DNA from 3 places in the Bacillus sp. SRL543 genome. Region 1 is predicted to be linked to each of the others. Evidence: riboswitches for the same ligand, from Rfam matches in the RefSeq annotation. Region 1 holds a riboswitch; each other region holds the start of a gene.
The links. Region 1 has a riboswitch for cyclic di-AMP ahead of AC4E8B_RS14065 (CBS domain-containing protein). Riboswitches for the same ligand answer to the same signal wherever they lie in the genome.

Region 1 (4,150 bases):
GGTTAGGAGAAACAGGGTTTAACAACCGCTTGCCCGCTTCTATGAAGATATACACGGATCCTGCCAGAAGCACCATCCCATTCAAAAGTGCTCCCAGCAGTGAAAGGCGTTTATGGCCAAAAGTAAACCGGGCATCTGCGCCTTTTTCCGACTTTTTTTGCAGGAACCAGGATAATCCGATGGATAGGGAGTCTCCCAGATCATGGACAGCATCAGATAGAATGGCAATACTGCCTGTCAGGATACCCCCGATAATTTCAATAATGGTAAATGCTAAATTAAGAAAAAATGCCAGGCCCATGTTTTTCCTGGTATCCTCACTATGTGCTTTCATATATAATTCCCCTTTTATAATAATGTTTACCCTGCTGTTCACTTCCTTTAAACGGCAGGATTCAGGTTATTTAAAAGCAGGCTCCATTACTTACAAAGATATATTGAAGGAGCAGGAGCTTTAACTGGAGAATATACTACAAAGCTCACAACATAAAGGAGCCTATCTTCTTGATCCTAAATGAAAGAGGTTGAATTGATTGAAAACAGAGATATTAGAGAAAAACAAAGAAAGCTGGAATCTTTCCGCCGAGCGTTTTTTTGGCAGGAACCCGCTTCCGGAATATGGTCCCCTCGCCCCTGTGGAAGATGAACTGAACCTGCTTGGCGATCCTGCCGGGAAAAAGGTGCTGGATATCGGCTGCGGCAGCGGCCATTCCCTCCTCTATATGGACGGGCGGGGTGCGGCCGAGCTTTGGGGCATCGATTTGTCGCCAAAGCAGATACATACGGCACAGCACGTGCTCGGAGGAGCTGCAGCGCCAGTAAGGCTGTTTGAATCCCCAATGGAGAATGATCCCGGGCTCCCTAATAGTTACTTTGATATTGTCTATTCCATCTATGCTCTCGGCTGGACCACGAGCCTCAAGGAAACGCTGGCTAATATCCATAGGTATTTAAAGCCTGGCGGCACTTTCATTTTCAGCTGGGAACATCCACTTTTCAGCAGAATCCGGAGCAAAGATTGCTCCATTATCTTCGATAAGCCTTATCACGAAGAAGGCGTATATAATCATGAGGGATGGGATACACCTGCTTTCATGCAGCAATACAAGGTAAGCACCTATATCAATGCGCTGGTCAGCCAAGGTTTTAAAATCGAGAGAGTCATAGAAGAAGCACGTCTTTCAGAGGAGGACAGGAAAAGGCACAGCAACCGCTGGTATTCTTATGAAAAAGCCCAATACCTTCCGACAACAATCATTATCAAGAGTACTAAAGCTATTTAGAGAATAAGAGCCGGGACGCCATGAACCCTGCCGCTTGACATGCAGCATCTGCATCGCACTTTGTATGGATTTTTGTAAACATATGGGATTAGGAATGATTAATGCGAAAACCGGCATGATTAATTGCCGGTATGGAATGATTATTGCCTAAACAGGCACGATTATTGGAGAATCAGGCATGATTATGAATGATTCCGGAATGATCATCCTCAATTTTGGAATGCTCTCTTTAAAAGGCGGGCGAACCGCCTTTAAGAGGCCCTTCATTTTAGGGCATCTCCTAAAAAAATGCTTGAACTTATGCCATTTTCTAACAAACAAAGCAATCCAGAGTCAAAACATCCCCAAACCCCTGCGGCGCCAAAAAGTCCATACAAAATCGTATGGACTTATTCTTTCTGTATAAAAGTGGCTGCTCAGCCTTCCTTATGATGTTGTCTTGCTCTGCTCCCCAGGAACAGACAAGTCCCTTTCTTTATAGCTGCCTGCCAGATAATCGATAATTTCCCTTCTGCGGATCAATCCTATGAAAACGCCGCTGTCATCAGTAACAGGGACAAAATTCTGATTTAGTGATGAATTAATGATTTCTTCCATCTCGCTGCTAACGAGCACCGGCTCATACGATCTATGAAGCGGCACATCCTTCAGCATCACTTCCTGGATCTCATTAAAGTCGACCCTGCCCATGCTTTTGAGCTTCCATAACAAATCTCCTTCTGATAAGGAACCTACATATTTGCCTTCTTTATTCAATATCGGGAAGGTTGTATAACGGTGATACTCCATTTTTTCCATGGCTTGCCTCATTGTCCAATGGTCATAGACAAAAACCAGTTCATTCTTAGGCAATAAAAAAAACGCGATATTCATTACAGCTGATTCTCCTTCTTATTATCAGTGAACACCTGCAGCATTCATTCCGGCTAAATAGTTCCCTCGGGTTAATGGGCACAAACTCTCCCGTTGGCAACGGAAATGCAAAAACAGTCACATTCCCTTTCTTCCCTGCAAACAGCCGCTCTAAAACGTACGCAGATTATATACAGCACAAAAAGACCCATCCTGGCTCCAGGCAGCTCCTGCAAATTTGGATGCAGGGGTGCTGCTCATTAGGCGGTCTTATATGACCTCACTCGCTTTAGCCGACGAAGTTAGCTGACGGGCAGGATGGCGAAAGATCATTCTCATCCCTCCTGCTTCCTGCAGGATGAGCCCCAAAAATTGGTTCCTCCGCTCTCAATATGAGATTAAGCCGAATCATTTTTCAGGTGTTGAAATAATTTTACTTCCAACTTTCCGCATAAGCAAATTTCTGCATATCCCTTTTTTTACATCTGACCTTCAGCAATCTGCAAAAAAATGAGTGAATCCTCTATTCTACAAAGACCTCACCATGTTTTCAACCTGTTTTTTTCTTTTTTTATTTCTTTTATGTTTTCCGTTGACAGCCATTAAGTTCGTGAGTAAGATAAGGCAGAACAGGATTTATTAATGGAAATCATGACTTGAAAATCCGGTTTCTTCTCCTCTGTTTTTGTAAAAAACAAGAGTATCATAGAATAGAAGAAACCATGTTGGAATGCTTGCATAATACCTTTTAAACACCACAGCAACGGGAGGATTTATGGGAAACACTTGCCGATATGTCATTAATGCAGTTGGAAAAGGCGGAGAAACCTACTACACACAATGCAAAGATAAAAAAGAAATGGAAGAATGGATTTCTGAGCATCAAGATCGGATAGTGATGGAGGAAATCAAGGTGAAAGACAAAAATAAGCATCCGCTGCTGAAGCTATTTTCAAAATAAAATGGACTACCATATAACTTGTTATGATAGAGAGCAAAGCAACGCTCTCTATTTTCTTTGTTAGCATCCTTTCTTCTCTTCAGGCAAAGGCTTTGCCTCAAAGTCCTGAAAATAAAATGGCAAGGGAGGGGGTAAAATATCCCCTTCCCTTGCCATTTGCACTATTTCGCTTCCACGCTTGCCAAAATAGAAATCATTGTCTCATAAACCTCTTCTGATTTCTCCTGGTTCACATAATGGATAGTAAATCTCAGCAGCTTCCCGTCTACTTTTTTGACAATGATGTTTGCTTGATCAGTTTTGTTGTGTGCGTGCAGCACCATTATGCTGTCTCTATAAAATGGAAGCTGGACAGGTTTCATTTCTTCAGGCTTGCCAATCGTCCTAAGATAATCCAGAGAATTTTTCTTTACCTCATCTATTACTGATTTGCCGTCAAGAACTTCCACCCTGGCAAAATACCGGGCATTTCTCCCATATTCCAAAAGGAAGCGGCGCGGCTCTTCTATATGAAATGTATAACCTTTCTTGGCGGAAACGGACAATTTTACCTTATCAGCATCATATGAAGCAATACCGCTTTTATGGACCGACAGCTTCTGCCCTATCAGGATCAGGTCGCTCCTCAGTCCGTTTATTTTCTTGAGTTCAGCGACGCTAAGACCGTATTTTTGGCCGATCCCCCAGAGTGTGTCTCCTTTTTTCACTGTAATCTTCCCTGGAACCTCCAATCTGCTGCCTGCATAGATCAGATCGCTCTTTAATTTATTGAGATGCTTCAGCTGTCCGACTGTACTGCCATATTGCCTGGCAATGCTATAGAGAGTGTCCCCTTTTTTGATTGTATAAAATTCTTCAGCAGATGCAAACCCCTGGCTGAATGTAAGAATCCCCATGGCGACAAGCGCTGAAGCAGCCAGTTTTTTCGCTGTTTTCATTTACAAATCCCCCTTCTGTCAATCTTGTTGTATTTTAATCTTTACACCATATTAGACGGGGGGAGCAAATAACCGTTTCAGGGGGACAAGCCTATTTTCTTAAAGAAATAATTTGT
Region 2 (4,150 bases), 2.4 Mb from region 1:
TAACCGCATCAATCTCGATTCAGGCGGCCTCTATCCTGTTTTTGCCTCTGCCTTTGCACTTCTGACATATGGAATCACAGCCTTTGCGAACGGCAGCGGCCTTTTGGCGGTCTATATCGCTGCCATTATCATCGGGAACATGGAGCTTGCCTACAAGCATACGATCTTCCGCTTTTCTGAAGGGTTTGCCTGGATGATGCAGATCATGATGTTTGTCATTCTCGGCCTCCTGGTGTTCCCTTCTGAGCTGTTCAGCCTGGATATTTTCCTGAAAGGCATCGCCATTTCCGCGTTCCTCATTTTAGTCGCAAGGCCTGCAGCCGTCTTCCTATCTACCATCAGGATGGGCTATAAAAAGAACGAACTCATCTTCCTTTCCTGGGCCGGCCTAAAGGGAGCCGTCCCGATCGTACTGGCCACCTTCCCCCTTCTTGCAGGGATTGAGGGAAGCCAGCAGATCTTCAATGTCGTCTTCTTCGTTGTGCTGACCAGCTGCCTGATCCAAGGATCAACGATCACAGCACTCGCAGCCAGACTGAAGCTGACCGGACCTAAAAAGACGATGCCGATGCACTCGCTTGAGCTTGTTTCTATCGGGAAAGCAGATGCGGAAATGATTGAATATGAAATGGAGGAAGACGCCCAGATCATCGGGCAGACGCTGATCGATATTCCATTTCCAAAGGGCGCGCTCGTAAACGCCATCATCCGCAATGATGAGCTCATCACCCCGGCCGGCAGCACGATTATCCTCCCTGGGGACATCCTGTACATCCTCGCCAGCCGGAAAAGCAAGCCACAGCTCAAAAAGCTGCTTTTGCAGAAAAAAATAGAAGAAGCGGCCGAGCCGACAGCTTAAGAAGCACGCATGCGCTCACTCGGCCTATGAAAAAACACCGTCCTTGATTTGGACGGTGTTTTCTCTCTATAATCAGGTCAATTCCCGATTTTTCTTTTTCTCGGATTCTCCGACGATAACGGCACAAGCCGCGTCGCCTGTAATATTAACCGCTGTTCTGGTCATATCAAGAAGCCTGTCGATCCCGATGATCAGGGCAATCCCTTCAACCGGAAGGTTAACAGACTGAAGGACCATCGCCAGCATAATCAGGCCGACGCCTGGTACGCCTGCTGTACCGATGCTCGCGAGGACGGCAGTCAGAACGACCGTCACAAGCTGCGTGAACGTCAGGTCAAGGCCATACACCTGCGCGATGAAGATGGTGGCCACACCTTGCATGATCGCCGTTCCATCCATATTGATCGTGGCGCCAAGCGGCTGAACGAAGCTGCTCACAGATTCAGGCACCTTCAGATTCTTCTGGGCCACATTCATGGAAACAGGAAGTGTGGCATTACTGCTTGATGTACTGAAGGCCACGCTCATTGCCGGGGCAAAGCCCTTGAAGAACTCGATCGGGCTGCGCCTGGCCAGGAAGTATACCGCTGATCCGTACGTCACAAGCGTATGGACAATCAGTGCCGCAAGCACCACACCCATGTACAGGCCCATCGCTTTGATTGCATCCACTCCCTGTGTGCCGACTGCCGATACGATCAGGCCGAAGGTTCCATACGGTGCAAAACGCATGATCAGGTTCACGAGGTACATCATCAGCTCATTCCCCTGGTCAAACAGCTTCAGGATGCCCCTGGTCTTCTCGCCCAGCATAGTCAGGGCAAAGCCGATGAAAACAGAGAAAGTAATGATCTGAAGCATATTTCCTTCCGTAAATGCCTTGATAGGATTTGTCGGAATGATATTCAGCAGTGTTTCAGATACGGGCGGCGCCTCCTGCGCTTCAAACTCTGCCCCAGTCGTATCAAAGGTCCCGACATTTCCCGGCTGGAAGATATAAGAGAACGCAATCCCGATGATCAAAGCCATGCAGGTGGTGGCCAGGAAGAAAGAGATGGTCTTCAGGCCGATCCTTCCGAGCTTTTTAGGATCGCCAAGGCCTGCGGTGCCAAGTGTGATGGAGAAGAACACAATCGGCACAACGAGCATGTTGATCAGGTTGAGGAATATTTTCCCCAGCGGAGTAAATAGATACGTACTCAGTGTCACAAATAAATCGGGAGAATAAAGGTTCAATAATAAGCCGGCAATCCCCCCCGCAATGAGGGCTATGATAATCTTTGTTGATAGTTTCATAATGCAAGCCTCCTTGTTAAAATCTGATTTTTTTAGCACAAAAAAACACAGAGAGCGAGACCTCTGTGTTTGAACGCAGACTTGTCCTCCCAAATAACGCTTACGAGGTTAGCTGTCGGATTCGGGCTTTGAGAGTGCCCTACCTGTAAAGGATTCACCCCGAGGCATTTAGATGCCGGTTGGATCCCCCGCTCTTTAAAAGATTAAGCGCATCATTCGATAAATTTTTTTTAATTTTACTCTATGAACCTATCTTCTGTAAATATTTAAATCCTGGAACCGTCCTTTAGCCTCACAGAAAAACAAAATAAATGACTGCCGCCAGGATAATTCTGTAAATAGCGAAAGGCACCAGCTTGATTCTGTTGATGAGCGCCAGGAAAAACCGGATCGATGCCAGGGCGAAAACAAAGGCGCTGATGAAGCCGACGATAAAGAATGGGATGGCATCAGGTGTGAAGTACTCCCAATTCTTCAAAAGCGACAGCCCGCTTGCCCCAAGCATGACAGGCACGGCCATGATAAAGGTGAAGTCAGAGGCAGCCCTGTGGCTGAGGCCAAGCAGCACCCCGCCCGAGATCGTAGAGCCTGACCGTGAAAAACCAGGCCATAATGCTATACATTGGAACAGGCCGATGAGAATCGCCTGCCGGTACGTTATTTTGTCCACTGTCTCAATGGCCGGCTTCCTCTTTGAATAATAATCAGCAACAATCATCAGCAGTGCGCCAGCCACCAGGCCGATTACCACTGTATTGACTGAGAACAGATACTCATCAATATAGTCTTCGAACAGAAGCCCGAGAACAGCCGCCGGCAGCAGGCCGGCAATCACCTGCGTGAGCTTCAGCTTCGGTCCATCCGATTGTTCCTTCTTCCTATTACCCAGCCCTAAGAGCTGGATAAACCGGTCCTTGAACACAATCACCACCGCAAGGATCGACCCAAGCTGAATGACAACCTTGAATGTATTGGCAACTTCCTTTGAAAAAAGCTCTTTTGACTTCAATAAGATATCGTCCACTATAATCATATGGCCTGTGGACGAAACAGGCGCAAACTCAGTAAGCCCTTCAACAATGCCCAAAATAAGGGCAACAATCATCTCTTTCATCATGTTCCTCCAGAACAAAACAGCTGCTCCGCAATGATGAAGCCAAATAAAGGCCAGCATCGGCGGAGCAGTTCTGCATCTATTTATTTATCTTTCTCATTATCATCTTCCATGATGCCTTTTGTCGCTTTCTTGAATTCACGCAGCGTATTGCCGGCCGCCCTGCCAAGCTCAGGAAGCTTTTGCGGCCCAAATATAAGCAGCGCAACAAAAACGATGACCATGATTTCCCCAAAACCTAAATTCCTCATTCTTACACCTCTTTTTTTCAGATTCGCGTTTCTCCTGCCCGAATACTCGTGCAGATAAAAAACTTAGAATGAAAAAAGACCGGTGTGAGCAGGATCCTCAGCTTTTCCAGCATAATATCCATCCGGAAAAACCTTCGTAACAGCAGTACGCCGGCTGACGCGGCTGCTAAAGGCAGATACGCGGCCGCCCCAAGGAGCTTCCCTTTTCGCTCAAAAGGCTTTTCTTTCGAAAAAGCTTTGCCTTCCTCCAGTACAAGCGTTTCAAATCGCTTGTCATCATCCGAAAGCAGGCCCGAGAAAGGGTCGTCCCCTAATCCCCATAGACTATAGATAGTGATTGCAAATAGGAAAAGGAGATTCATTCCCGCCATATTGTCTTCCCTTTCAGTTTGATAGAATTATCATACTTCGTCCGCACCGGTTTGGAAATAGCGAAAATAGAGAATCAATACCCTTTTTATGGAAAGTAAAAAAGAACAGGCTATCCTGTCCCCTTTTCCTATCCCAATAATCCATCTGGCAGATGCCGCTGGCTGTTCAAAAACATGGCTGCCTTTCTTTTATGATCTATCCTGAACAAATGAACACCGGTATCACCCGTTGCAAACAGCTGGCGGCTGGTATTTGGCA
Region 3 (4,150 bases), 2.4 Mb from region 1:
CCATGTGGCATTTGACCCGGACAACAGCAAGAAAATCTTTGCTCTTGATGATTTAAGGCTTGTTGATGAGAATGGAGAAGCCTGGTCTGGCATTGCCAATGGTGTGACAGCACAAGATATTAAGGAAAACGAGAAAATCATTTATCTGCAGAGCAATTATTTTAAAAAGCCGGAGGAGCTGTATCTTGCCCTGAATAAAGTGATGGCCGTTGATAAAGAGGATGCGGAAGTGGTCATAAACACCGAGACATTAGAGATTCTGAAGCAGCCCAAGGGTGATAAATTGTCAGGTTTAGTCTTGGAAGGAGGAAGCCTCTCATTTCAGGTTCAAGCAGATAAGGAATACAACCATCAGCTCTTTACAGCTGCAAAAGATGCAGAAGGCAGGGAGCTTGATGGCGGAAGCTCCTTCTATCGATCCGGCGGCTATGGTCTTGAGAAGGAGTTTGGCGTGGCCTTATCTGAAGCAGATCCTGCCAAGTATAAAAATCCCATTAGACTTGAACTAGCAGCATTTCCATCCTGGATTGAGGGAGAAGTGAAGCTTCGGCTGTATTAGAGACTGATAGGTTTGCAGAGGGTGAAAACCTCCATGTCCGGAACTTTATAAGGAGAAGCACTCTTCCGTTATAAGAAAGACCAGGCTGGAACAATGGGTTCCGGCCTGGTCTTTTTATGTGCATTCTGCCATTGATAAGGAGGTGCCGCCCGATTGATTCACCTGGACAAGCCGCCTCCGCTTTTCTCTCTGTCCAGCTCCAAAGCCTAGCCCCTCGAGTCATAAGCCACCCAAGAATTAAAGGCAAAGAACGCCTTTTATTCTTGGGCGTCTTATGCTTATCGGGGCTGAGCAAGGCTTTTCCGCTTTTCTTTACCCCAGCAAAACATCCTCACTAGGGTACCGGATCTTTTCCGGTCTTTGTTTGGCGAAGGAGAAGGCGAGTGTGAGCGGGCCGAGTTTGCCAAGGAACATGATGAAGATGATGATTTCTTTTCCGATTCCGGACAGGTCGGCAGTGATGCCCATGGACAGGCCGACGGTGCCGAAAGCGGAGACGACTTCAAAGATGATTTTAATAAAAGGCAGATCTTCTGTGATGCTCAGGATAAAGATGGCACTAAATACGAACAGAATGGAGATCGTTGAGATGGCCAATGCTTTTGTCAGATAGTTTCCGCTGATAGAGCGGCGGAAGATGACGATATCTCTTTTGCCGCGTATGAATGTAATGACGGCCAGGATGATGATGATGAAGGTTGTCAGTTTGATCCCGCCCCCGGTTGAGGCGCTGCCGGCGCCGATAAACATCAGAAGCAGCATGTACAAGACGGTTGCATCCTCAAGCCCGCCGATGTCAATGCTGTTGAAACCGGCCGTTCTGGGCGATACAGCCTGAAAGTAGGATGCCCAAAGCTTTTCCCAGCCGGTCAGCTGGGCGAGGGTCTGCGGATTATTGTATTCAAGATAAAAGATGACGGCCATTGATACAATATTGACCACAAAGGTGCCCGCAATCATCATCTTGGAGTGGAGCGAAAGCCTTCTGAATTGCTTTGATTTCCACAAATCGGCCAGTACGGTAAAGCCTAGGCCGCCGATGATGAAGAGCATGGAAATGACAATATTGATGACAGGGTCGCCGACAAATTGGCTCAGGCCATCCGGCCAGAGCTGGAAGCCTGCATTATTGAAAGCAGAAACAGAGTGGAAGAGGCTATAATAAAAGCCATCCGACCATCCGTACTTCGGAACCCATCTCAGGCAGAGAAAGAAAACGGCGATGGCCTCGATTGTAAAGGAAAAGATAAAAAGGTAGCGGACGAGGCGGATGACCCCTCCGATTGACGTTTGATTCAATGCCTGCTGGAGGACCAGGCGCTCCTTAAACCCGATTTTCCTTCCGAGCATCAGATAAATCAGAACAGCAAATGACATGATCCCGAGCCCGCCAAGCTGGATGAGGCACATGATGACAACTTCCCCGAACAGTGTATAGGTGGAGGCAGTGTCAGCTACTGTCAGCCCGGTCACAGTCATCGCCGAGGTGGCTGTGAACAGGGCATTGATCCACGAAACGCCTTTAACAGTTGAAAAGGGAAGCTTCAGCAAGGAGGCACCTAACAGGATGAAAAACAAGAATATAAGGGTCAGAAGCTGGGGAGGCGTTATATTTAGATATTTTCGTTTCATAATGGATGGTACTCCTTCTTCCTCAAAATGATGAAAACAAACAGGCCAGGGTTTTTGGACACAAAAAAGACCATTCTTATCCACGGAAAAGAATGGTCAATGCGCCCATTGGCCTTTCTCTCAATATGCTTACGGAGTTAGCTGCCGGATTAGGAATTGAGAGCTTCCTTCCTGGCCCGCGCCAGGATTCACCCCGGGCAGGTGCATCAGCAGCCTGCCTTATTGGTTCCCCCGTTCTTAACATAAGATTCAGCAAAGTTATGAAATTCAAGTGTGATTATAATAAATAAAATACTCCCGCACCCTTGCAAAGTCAATCAGGAAATTGTAAATTTTTCTGGACCAAAAAAACCGTGCAGGCTGCACGGTTTAATAAGATCATTTACCCTCCAGATGGATCTGGCGGTAATCATCCTCCAGAATGCTCATCATAATCGAATCGTGGTATTGGTGATCGTAGAATAAAGCATCGCGCTGGACGCCTTCCTGTTTGAAGCCGAGCTTTTCGTAGACATGAAGCGCCCGGTTGTTATAGTTGAAAACATTCAGCTCGACCCTGTGCAGATTCAGTACGCCGAACGCATAGCCAAGCATCAGTTCCATGGCTTCGCTGCCATAACCGCGCCCCTGGTTCTCTTCTTCGCTGATATTCACGCGGATATTGGCATTGCGGTTGGTGGCATCTATATCCTGAAGGGCGATATCACCGATCACTTCATGTGTTCCATCAAGGACAATCAATAAGAAGATGGAAGAAGAGTCCTCTGCTTTTTCTTTAATATAAGAGAAGATCTGGTCTTTCGAAAAAGCTTTTTTCAGCCCGGTGAGCTTTCGTGACTGTTCATTGTAGAGCAGCTTTATATAGGTATCTGTATCCTCTGTACTGATCGGCCGTAAAAAAATCCGTTCGCCCTGCAGAAACCGTATTGCATCCATTCGAACTCCTCCTTGGAATTTTCTAATTACAATATAATCCACTGAAGGACAGATAAAAATAGATATTTTATCACTTTCAGCAATTTATGCATCAATGATAATTGAAAAAGCAAAAGTTGGGTAAATGTAATAGCAGATACACTGTTCGAAAGAGGGGGCCTTGGCCAGGATGGATTATAAAAAAGGAATACTTATTTATAATGGAAACGCCGGACAAAAGAATATGGAAAAATCCCTGGCAGCCTGTGTCCCGATCTTGTCAGCGGAGCTGGATTCCCTGATTCTGCTGCCAACCAAAAGGGAAGGGCATGCAAGAGAGCTGTGCAAAGAATATGGGCCTGAAGTGGACGTGGTTTTCATTCTGGGCGGAGACGGGACAGTACATGAATGCATCAATGGATTGGCGCCGCTTGAGACCCGGCCGGCCATCGGCATTTTGCCTGGCGGGACATGCAATGATTTCTCAAGGACACTGGACATTCCCCGGAATCTTCGTGATGCCGCGCTTGCCATGATCACAGGGAAAGCAGAGCCGGTTGACATCATGCAGGCGAATGAGGATTATTTCCTCAATTTCTGGGGAATCGGGCTGGTGACGGAAGCTTCGGAAAATATCAAGGCAACAGAAAAAAACCTATTCGGCCGGATCGGCTACTTCTTGAGCGCATTGCGGACGATCAAGGAAATGGAGCCCTTCCATGCATCCATTTTTGTAGATGGGACGGCTATAGAGGAAGATGCCGTCATGATCCTCCTCGCCAATGGCCGGTATATAGGAACCAATGCATTGCCTTTCAGGGATCTTGATTATAATGACGGACTGGCTGATCTATTCATTATAAAAGATGCCAATCTTGCTTTAATGAAAGAAGCCCTTACTGAAGAAAGCATGGAAGCGAACGAGAATATTCTCCACTATAAAGGGAAGGAAATACAAGTAAGCACAGACAAGAAGATGGAAGCCGATATGGATGGAGAGGTTTATTCTGTGACTCCCTGCCAGATACGGGTCCATGAAGGACA

Region 2: linked by a shared signal. The riboswitch ahead of AC4E8B_RS01280 (dicarboxylate/amino acid:cation symporter) and the one ahead of AC4E8B_RS14065 (CBS domain-containing protein) in region 1 are both predicted to bind cyclic di-AMP.
Region 3: linked by a shared signal. The riboswitch ahead of AC4E8B_RS01340 (TrkH family potassium uptake protein) and the one ahead of AC4E8B_RS14065 (CBS domain-containing protein) in region 1 are both predicted to bind cyclic di-AMP.

Annotation. Positions count from the first base shown of each region.
Region 1 covers NZ_OZ481794.1:2,754,444-2,758,593, forward strand. The annotation lists gene AC4E8B_RS14055 (cation diffusion facilitator family transporter) at 1-334, opposite strand, end outside; gene AC4E8B_RS14060 (class I SAM-dependent methyltransferase) at 534-1,283, shown strand; gene AC4E8B_RS14065 (CBS domain-containing protein) at 1,710-2,156, opposite strand; cyclic di-AMP (ydaO/yuaA leader) riboswitch at 2,412-2,550, opposite strand; gene AC4E8B_RS14070 (hypothetical protein) at 2,911-3,096, shown strand; gene AC4E8B_RS14075 (LysM peptidoglycan-binding domain-containing protein) at 3,258-4,034, opposite strand.
Region 2 covers NZ_OZ481794.1:223,261-227,410, reverse strand. The annotation lists gene AC4E8B_RS01285 (potassium/proton antiporter) at 1-859, shown strand, start outside; gene AC4E8B_RS01280 (dicarboxylate/amino acid:cation symporter) at 932-2,155, opposite strand; cyclic di-AMP (ydaO/yuaA leader) riboswitch at 2,237-2,375, opposite strand; gene AC4E8B_RS01275 (undecaprenyl-diphosphate phosphatase) at 2,448-3,269, opposite strand; gene AC4E8B_RS01270 (twin-arginine translocase TatA/TatE family subunit) at 3,353-3,520, opposite strand; gene AC4E8B_RS01265 (hypothetical protein) at 3,538-3,882, opposite strand; gene AC4E8B_RS01260 (histidine phosphatase family protein) at 4,020-4,150, opposite strand, start outside.
Region 3 covers NZ_OZ481794.1:236,456-240,605, forward strand. The annotation lists gene AC4E8B_RS01335 (DUF4179 domain-containing protein) at 1-559, shown strand, start outside; gene AC4E8B_RS01340 (TrkH family potassium uptake protein) at 872-2,191, opposite strand; cyclic di-AMP (ydaO/yuaA leader) riboswitch at 2,304-2,456, opposite strand; gene AC4E8B_RS01345 (GNAT family N-acetyltransferase) at 2,570-3,127, opposite strand; gene AC4E8B_RS01350 (diacylglycerol/lipid kinase family protein) at 3,297-4,150, shown strand, end outside.